2 linked regions of the Spartinivicinus marinus genome follow. The protein of the gene in region 2 interacts with the protein of the main gene of each other region in a pairwise test. Links are inferred from orthologs where the notes say so. Each region holds a gene or a part of one and is shown on either strand. Other genes may lie near its edges.

Region 1 (4,371 bases), 4.1 Mb from region 2 along the record:
TGTACGCTCGCTACATTGAAGCTAGACATGCCGATGGCGATATGTTCCCTCCCAGTAAAGAGCAATTTAATTCTTTTTTGGTCGGCGATTGGTCGTTTTGTAAATTTATGGAGTGCCGCTTAAACGATAAGTTAGTAGCTGTTGCGGTGATGGATGAGCTGGCCAAAGGCTTGTCCGCCATTTATACCTTTTTTGAACCCGATCTCACTAAGCACAGCTTAGGTACCTACTGCATCCTACAGCAAATTCGCTTGGCTAAATCCTTAGGTTTGCCCTATGTTTATCTGGGCTACTGGATCAAAGAATGTCAAAAAATGAGTTATAAAACCGAGTTCAGACCATTAGAAATCTATCTGGATCATCAATGGTTAACTGTTTTATAAAACGGTTGCAATATAATTTATAGATTCATTACCTACTGCTATTTTCACCACGTTTATAGTCAAAAGTATATAGGGCTAGTCCAAAGTATAAGAAGCGGGTGCTACCTCCTATAAACAAAGGCATTTAAAGTGTTTATGATAAAAAAATTAGTTTTCTAGACCTTTATAGCCTTTACTTCTAGACTAGTTTTCAGGCAGAATGCAGCCCGTTTTACCAGAAGCTATCTTGATATAAATCAGCTAGCTTATATTGAGACTATATCAAGCTAGCCGACTTATACTGAGTTAGCTTCTCAGCTAATCAACGCATTGAGGTGCTAAGCCGAATGGCAAAAGAAGACTCTATTGAAATGGAAGGCACAGTGATTGACACTCTGCCAAACACCATGTTTCGTGTAGAACTTGAAAATGGTCATGTAGTGACTGCCCATATTTCTGGAAAAATGCGCAAGAACTATATTCGCATTTTAACTGGCGACAAAGTAAGGGTTGAGCTGACACCTTACGACTTAAGCAAAGGTCGTATTACTTACCGTGCCCGTTAATTAAATCTGCTACGTCCAGCTCACTATTCCAGAGCCAGATTGCGAGGGCAGCTTCAAGCTGCCTCATAATCCAGTGTTAACATACCGTCTTTTACTGAGACGTGAACCTTGCCACCGTTACCGGCCAACTGCCCAAACAGGATTTCTTCTGCCAGCGGTTTTTTCAAGTTTTCCTGAATGACCCGCGCCATTGGTCGTGCGCCCATTTGCTTGTCATAGCCTTCTTGTGCAAGCCAAGCAAGAGCACTTTCATCAACCTCTAGCAGCACTTTCTTATCATCAAGCTGCGTTTGCAGTTCAGTTAAGAATTTATCAACCACATGCTTGATCACATCTGGATCTAAATTTCCAAACTGGATAATGGCATCTAAGCGGTTACGAAACTCTGGCGAGAAAGTCTTTTTAATTGCTTCCATTCCATCAGTCGAGTGATCTTGCTCAGTAAACCCAATCGAAGCACGACTAACCGTTTCAGCCCCAGCATTGGTTGTCATCACAATAATCACATTACGGAAATCCGCTTTACGACCATTGTTGTCTGTTAATGTGCCATGATCCATCACTTGCAGCAGCAAGTTAAATACCTCTGGATGGGCTTTTTCTATTTCATCCATTAATAAGACACAATGCGGCTGCCTGTTGATTGCCTCAGTTAACAGGCCGCCTTGGTCATATCCCACATAACCGGGTGGTGCGCCGATCAACCGTGAAACGGTATGCCGTTCCATATACTCAGACATATCAAACCGAACCAGCTCAATACCCAGCACCTCAGCCAGCTGACGACTTACTTCAGTCTTACCCACACCGGTAGGTCCAGCAAATAAAAACGCTCCTACAGGACGCTCTGGCGCCTTTAAACCAGCACGAGACATTTTGATTGCAGTTGATAGTGAAGTAATCGCTTCATCCTGACCAAACACCACCATTTTCAAGTTGCGCTCGAGTTTTTCTAAGATTTCCTTATCAGAAGCAGATACATTCTTCGGTGGAATCCGGGCAATTTTCGCCACGATAGACTCAATATCTCCAACACCAATGGTTTTTTTCCGTTTATTTTCAGGCTGCAAACGCTGATAAGCCCCCGCTTCATCAATTACATCAATCGCTTTATCAGGCATATGGCGATCATTGATATAACGATCAGCTAACTCAGACGCTGCCCGCAGTGCAGTTTCTGTGTATTTAATACAGTGGTGCTCTTCGAACTTTGGTTTTAGCCCTTTGAGGATATGGAAAGTATCCTCCACATTGGGCTCATTAATATCCACCTTTTGAAATCGCCGCGCCAACGCCCGATCTTTTTCAAAAATACCGCGAAACTCTTGAAAGGTAGTTGAACCAATACAACGTAACTCACCTGACGTTAACAAGGGTTTCAGCAAGTTAGAAGCATCCATTACTCCACCTGACGCAGCCCCTGCACCAATAATGGTATGGATTTCATCAATAAATAAAATGGCATGGGCTTTTTTACGAAGCTCTGCCAGCAGCTGCTTGAACCGCTTTTCAAAGTCACCACGATACTTGGTACCGGCAAGCAGAGCACCCAAGTCTAATGAGTAAATAGTGGCATCTGACAAAATATCAGGGACTTCTTCATCCACAATGCGCTTGGCAAGCCCTTCAGCAATCGCTGTTTTACCAACGCCCGCCTCCCCCACTAATAATGGGTTATTTTTACGGCGGCGAGTCAAAATTTGCGCTACCCGCTCCAGCTCTTGATCTCTCCCCACCAACGGATCAATCCGACCGGCTTTAGCTTGTTCATTGAGGTTAGTGGCGAAGTTCTCTAGTGGATTCGATGACGTGCCCGTTTCTGTTGCAGCCTCATCATCGCCTTGCTCATGACCAATTTCCTCTTGATCACTACTTGCGCCTGATACTTTGGAAATACCATGGGCAATAAAATTAACCACATCTATTCTGGCGATATTTTGTTGTTTGAGGAAGTAAACGGCTTGACTCTCTTGCTCACTAAAAATGGCGACCAATACATTGGCGCCAGTCACTTCCTTTTTTCCCGAACTTTGCACATGAAATACGGCACGTTGCAATACCCGCTGAAACCCCAGCGTAGGCTGCGTTTCTCGATCATCTTCATTACTAGGAATTAAGGGTGTGGTTGAGTCGACGAAGTCAGTTAAGTCCCTGCGTAAGCGATCCATATCAGCACCACAAGCCTTCAATACCTTGGCTGCTGCATCGTTATCCAGCAGCGCCAACAGCAGATGCTCCACCGTCATAAATTCATGACGTTTGGCACGAGCATCCTTGAAGGCATGGTTCAAGGTCACTTCGAGGTCTTTATTCAACATATCGTTGGTACCTTAGGTTCCGCTGATTAATTAGCTTTCTCAATGTTGCACAACAGAGGGTGCTGGCTCTCTTTTGAATATTGAGTCACCTGCTCTGCTTTAGTTTCAGCAACATCTTTTGTAAACACTCCACAAACCCCCTTTCCTTGTGTGTGGACTGTTAGCATGACCTGGGTAGCTTTCTCCCAGTTCATATTAAAAAACAACTGTAGTACTTCAACAACGAAGTCCATTGGGGTGTAATCATCATTGATGAGTACTACTTTGTACATAGCGGGTGGTTTTAAAGCAGGCTTTGCCGGCGCCACCACAACTTGTCCGTCCTCGTCTAGATCGCCGGTTCCATCCTCACTATCTAATGTTAGACGAAGTTCTTTTAATTTACCCATCGTTAATACTCAACCCTATTCACAAGAAAAATTATTCTATGGAATTCTTATTATGATAACTCTGTTAATCGAAATTTTGCAGCTTTGAACTACTTGACATAAGTCTTCTCTTGTTAAACACTAGTTTTAAAACCATCATTGATGGTTTTTTTCGTTTATGTTGCCTAGGGACAAGGTGACATAGTGTTGTAGGAACTACTCCAATTAGGAGTTTATCGCAGAGGGAATTAAGCATGCCAACAGGTAAAGTGAAATGGTTTAATAATGCCAAAGGGTATGGGTTTATTTTACCAGAGGACAGTGACGAAGACCTGTTTGTGCACTACTCATCGATTGAGATGGATGGTTACAAAACCTTAAAAGCAGGCCAACCCGTCAACTTTGATATCCTTCAAGGCCCGAAGGGATTGCATGCCATTAATATTGTTCCTTTACCCCAGGATGCCGGAGGCTCGATAGCAGTTTCAGAGCCAGGTGTGAAAGTATCCACTTTTAACCAGCGAGAGGAAGCAGCATTAGAAGACTAACAATAACAAATTAACAACAATAATAATTGCTGTTTACAGCAACTAACAAAAAGGGTCTTAATACCATTTGGAATTAAGACCCTTTTTGGTATGAATGGGTTGCTATTTATTTGTATTAATCAACCGCTAATTCTCTACTGATTATTACCCTACAGTTAAAGTACAACAATTAACCATCAACAATTTTTTAAACAATTTTGTAATGACCA
Region 2 (4,739 bases):
CACTTGGCTAATTTTTGCTACACCCATAGTTTTCATTTAAAAGCACCTGCTCACATGACTACTGCTTATAAGACTACAGATAGCTACATTAGTGCTTCGCTAAACAGCCTTCTTAGCGATAAGTTAATAGTTAAGTATTACAGCCAACCATATTAACTTATTTTTTGTCAATTATGACTAAGCAATGAGTATAAGTTTATTAAATGGCTATTTAACAGGCAGGAGTAGCAAGTAGTCAGTGCAATATTCTCGTAACACCTGGTTACGAGAACACTATCAGGTATTATTTTGAACTAAATACACCAGTTGATAAATACCGATCACCTCGATCACAAATAATGGCGACAATCGTCGCATTTTCAACCTGTTGAGCTATTTTCAATGCAGCGGCTACTGCACCACCTGAGGATACACCACAGAAGATGCCCTCTTCTTGAGCCAACCTGCGCATTGCAACTTCTGCTTCCTGCTGCGTGATATCCATTACCTGATCAACACGCTCAGGTTCAAAAATAGTTGGTAAGTAAGCTTTTGGCCACCGCCGAATTCCTGGAATACTGGCCCCTTCCGCTGGCTGTAGACCAATAATTTGTACTGCTGGATTCTGCTCCTTTAAATAGCGCGAGGTTCCCATTATAGTGCCAGTGGTCCCCATTGAACTGATAAAGTGGGTGATTTCTCCTTGGGTTTGTTCCCATATTTCTGGTCCTGTACCCAAATAATGTGCTAAAGGGTTTGCTTTATTAGCAAACTGGTTCAGCACCAAGCCTTTGCCTTCTCGTTCCATTTGCTCTGCTAAATCACGCGCTCCTTCCATTCCTTGTTCCTGGCTAACACTAATTAGTTCTGCGCCATAGGCCGACATAGCAGAGCGTCGTTCTTCACTCATATTGTCAGGCATAATTAACACCATTCGATAGCCTTTAATTGCAGCCGCCATCGCCAAGGCAATTCCTGTATTACCACTAGTTGCCTCAATAAGTGTATCACTAGGTTTAATTGCCCCCAGTCGCTCCGCTTCATTAATCATCATTAATGCAGGGCGGTCTTTGACTGAACCTGCTGGATTGTTTCCCTCCAACTTAACGAGTACATGATTCGTAGTATTGCCCGTCAATCTTTGTAATCGAACCAAAGGAGTATTACCAACCAGTGACTCAATGGTGGGATAATTTACCGCCATGCTTTATCCTCATCTAGAATTTATAACTTCTCCGATAATAAGCTGTCAGCAGAAGAACTGTTAATATTGAAAAACTATAAAGTTACATCTGTTCAACATAAGCAGCTAGTTTATTATACTGATCTGTCATACTTAGATGTATACCCAAAACACAGGGTATGTTCAGCTTACTAAAGGTACCGTATCTATTATGCTAAAGCAGCAAGGTATAAAAAGTCGTGTTTTGGCGCTTGCTTTGATTCCTACTATTAGTATTTCACTGATTTTAGGTACTTTCTTTACCTTAGCCCGTATCAACGACTTAGATGCTTTATTGCTAGAACGCAGTCAAACCACTATTCAACAACTAATTCCAATCACAGAACATACTTTATCATTAGATAATTTGAGTCTTATTCAAGAGATTGCCAGCTCTGCACTAGAAAAAAATGATGTCAGATCAGTCAGTCTATTTTCCCACACTAAAGTCGCCCTTGCCCATGCTGGTCCAAAAATTCAATTTAAGGACAGCCAGGAAAACTACTTTCTAACCCGTCCTTTTCATACCTTAAACAAGCAGTCTCTACTGATCAGCACTCCCATTTATGCAAAACCTACTTTATCACCTGTTAACACTGAAACAGCGCTTAGCAGTGGAGGAGAAAAAGTGTTATTAGGGTGGCTGATGGCTGAGTTTTCTCGCAGTAATACTGAAATTAAAAAATATCAAACCATCCTTGCTAGCGGTTTACTGATTCTTTCAGGAGTTTTAATCAACCTGTTTTTAGCATTAAAAATGGGCCAAAACATAACAGGCCCGCTAATGAAAATAATTAGTGCGGTTAATCATATGCGTGAAGGCAATCTGGATACTCGTATTAACACCAACACTGGTGGCGAGTTACGGGCATTAGAAACGGGTATTAACGCTATGGTCGCATCACTCCAACGTGGCCAGTTGGAAATGCAACAAAATATTGAACAGTCAACCAAAGACCTTCAAGAAACCCTTGAAACGATTGAAATCCAGAATATTGAACTGGATATGGCTCGTAAAGAAGCACTAGAAGCAAGCCGTATTAAATCAGAATTCCTTGCCAACATGAGCCATGAAATTAGAACGCCTCTAAATGGTATTATTGGTTTCACTAACTTGCTACTGCGCTCCAAACTCAATGATCGACAATTTGAGTACCTCAGTACAATCCAAAAATCATCAGAAGGATTACTATCGATCATTAATGATGTGCTCGACTTTTCAAAAATTGAAGCAGGTAAATTAGAGCTGGAAAGTATTCCTATCAATTTAAGAGAAAGTGTTGAAGAGGTACTAACGATTTTAGCACCCAGTGCCCATGATAAATCTTTGGAACTGATTCCTCTCATCTATTCTGACACGCCTATTCACCTAATGGGAGACCCCCTACGGTTAAAACAAATTCTGACCAACCTGGTCAGTAATGCTATTAAATTTACTAATGACGGCTCTATTGTTGTGAGAGCCATGCTTGAAGATGAAAAAAATAACCTTGTAACAATTAAAATCAGTGTTACCGATACGGGTATAGGCCTTTCTAACAAGCAGCAAAAGGAGTTATTTAAAGCCTTTTCTCAAGCCGATACCTCTACTACTCGAAATATTGGCGGTACTGGGCTTGGTCTGGTTATCTCCAAGCGACTTGCACAACAGATGTCGGGAGAAGTAGGCGTAGAAAGTGAGTTAGGTAAAGGCTCTACATTTTGGTTTACCTTAACGGTACCAAAAGCTAATGAACCTACCTTAAAAGAGCATTTCCCTGCATTCTCCAATACCCATGTCCTAGTAATGGAGCATCATGATCTTGCCAGACAAGCAATTGTTCACCTACTTTCTGAGTATGACTTAAATGTTGATAGCTGTGCTAATCAATCCTGCTTAGAAGAAAAAACGCAAGAGGCCAAAGCCCAGGGAAAAACCTATGATGCATTAGTGGTTAGTCATCACCCGGCTTATTTAGATTTAGAAAAAATAAGGTCATTAATTAAAGCAGCCAATAAAAATAAACAGTATTTGGTAATTTTGGCTCATACCAATAAAGAAGAGGCAATTAATAATATACTAGACCAACATAATAATGCTCTTTGCATTGTTAAGCCTCTATGTCACAACCGGCTATATCGAGCGCTTTCTTATTTATTACTTGAGAAAAGTAAACTCCCTCAAGGCAGCCAAAGCAATATTGCCCGACGTATTAACCAGGCTATTACACGCCAACCACATATACTAGCAGTAGATGACAACCCAGCCAATTTACGCTTGGTTACTGCATTACTAGAAGACCTTGGAGCTAAAGTAACAGCGGTAGACTCAGGCACTAAAGCGATTATTAAAACCAAGCAATACCACTTTGACCTTATTTTTATGGATGTACAAATGCCTCATATGGACGGCCTGGAAACAACCCGTAGAGTCCGCGAAAGAGAACTATCAGAGCGACGCATTCCAATCATAGCACTCACCGCCCACGCACTGGCAGAAGAAAAAAAACAGCTATTACTAGCTGGCATGGATGACTACATGACCAAGCCTATTAATGAAAATCAATTACAACACATCATAAAAAAATGGACAGGCTTACATGTAGCGCCTATTAAAGGTACGGATTATCTAAATGATACAAGTCATGCTGAACCTGAAACCAAAGTAGTAGACTTAACAGAAGGAATAAAGTTAGCTGGTGGAAAAGAAGATCTTGCCAACGATATGTTATCGATGCTGTTTGAAAATTTAAAAAATGAACAGGAACAAATAAGAGCATTATATCGTAATAAACAATGGCCAAGGCTACTGGAAGTTGTTCACAAACTACATGGCGCTACTCGTTATTGTGGTGTCCCTCTATTACGTAGTGCTTGTAATAATATGGAAACCATATTAAAAGCTTCTGAAAAAAATAAAGAAGAAAGACGTAAAGTGGCAGGTGCCATGGAAGAGCTAATTGAGCAAATTGAGCAGCTGTTAGATTGGCAGCGAAGACATGAAGGCACAGAATAAACAAATATTATCTTTGCTTGAAAAATAGCGCTCTACTCATAAGCGGTTTACTGCCTAAATGCGGTGCTAATGCCATTCTAGCAATTCGCTTGGTTATTCCTTTTAGGGGCTTAGTCCATACCTGCTGGATATCAAGCTGATGACTCACTGATTGAGCCTCTGTATTTAACCATGGCAAGCTGGCTAAAGTCAGTAAGTCACTACCAGAAAATAAGTTAGCCTCTGGCCTCTCAAGATAAGCCTGTTTTTTAGCAAGACAAAACCCCTGATCAGACAGAAAAACATAATTTGCTTTAGTAGTAATTTCATTACCGTCTGTATCATATTCAAATGAAACGGCATAACCTAGTTCAGCTAGCAAGTTAAATTCAAATTGCCGGAGATACATTTCAATTTGCAGGGGATCTTCCTGTAAAACAGCCAGTGTCTTTTGGTAGTTGCAAAATAGTTGTGGGGAAGCCTCTTCAGCAGGCAATAATCTGATTAATAATTCATTCAAATACAGGCCACAGTAAAGTAACTTGCCCAATAACGAATAGCGTA

What was found.
Region 1: the proteins of OQE68_RS04605 (region 2) and clpA interact in binary tests that used the Escherichia coli proteins (3 or more experiments, as listed by UniProt). The link is inferred for Spartinivicinus marinus from one-to-one orthologs.

Annotation. Positions count from the first base shown.
Region 1 is NZ_JAPJZK010000001.1:5,049,752-5,054,122, reverse strand. What follows is about bases 615-3,644. They hold clpA (ATP-dependent Clp protease ATP-binding subunit ClpA), read right to left. Parts: upstream 3,247-3,644; coding sequence 982-3,246; downstream 615-981. Other genes in these bases: clpS (ATP-dependent Clp protease adapter ClpS), read right to left, coding at 3,273-3,635; infA (translation initiation factor IF-1), read left to right, coding at 710-928. Outside these bases: OQE68_RS22675 (arginyltransferase), read left to right, coding at 1-383; cold shock domain-containing protein CspD, read left to right, coding at 3,869-4,162. UniProt on the Escherichia coli protein: ATP-dependent specificity component of the ClpAP protease. It directs the protease to specific substrates. It has unfoldase activity. The primary function of the ClpA-ClpP complex appears to be the degradation of unfolded or abnormal proteins.
Region 2 is NZ_JAPJZK010000001.1:964,484-969,222, forward strand. The notes cover bases 999-4,396. They hold OQE68_RS04605 (response regulator), read left to right. Parts: upstream 999-1,373; coding sequence 1,374-4,196; downstream 4,197-4,396. Other genes in these bases: cysM (cysteine synthase CysM), read right to left, coding at 999-1,183; recO (DNA repair protein RecO), read right to left, coding at 4,204-4,396. Also shown: more of cysM, read right to left, coding at 284-998; more of recO, read right to left, coding at 4,397-4,739. UniProt on the Escherichia coli protein: Member of the two-component regulatory system UvrY/BarA involved in the regulation of carbon metabolism via the CsrA/CsrB regulatory system. Phosphorylates UvrY, probably via a four-step phosphorelay.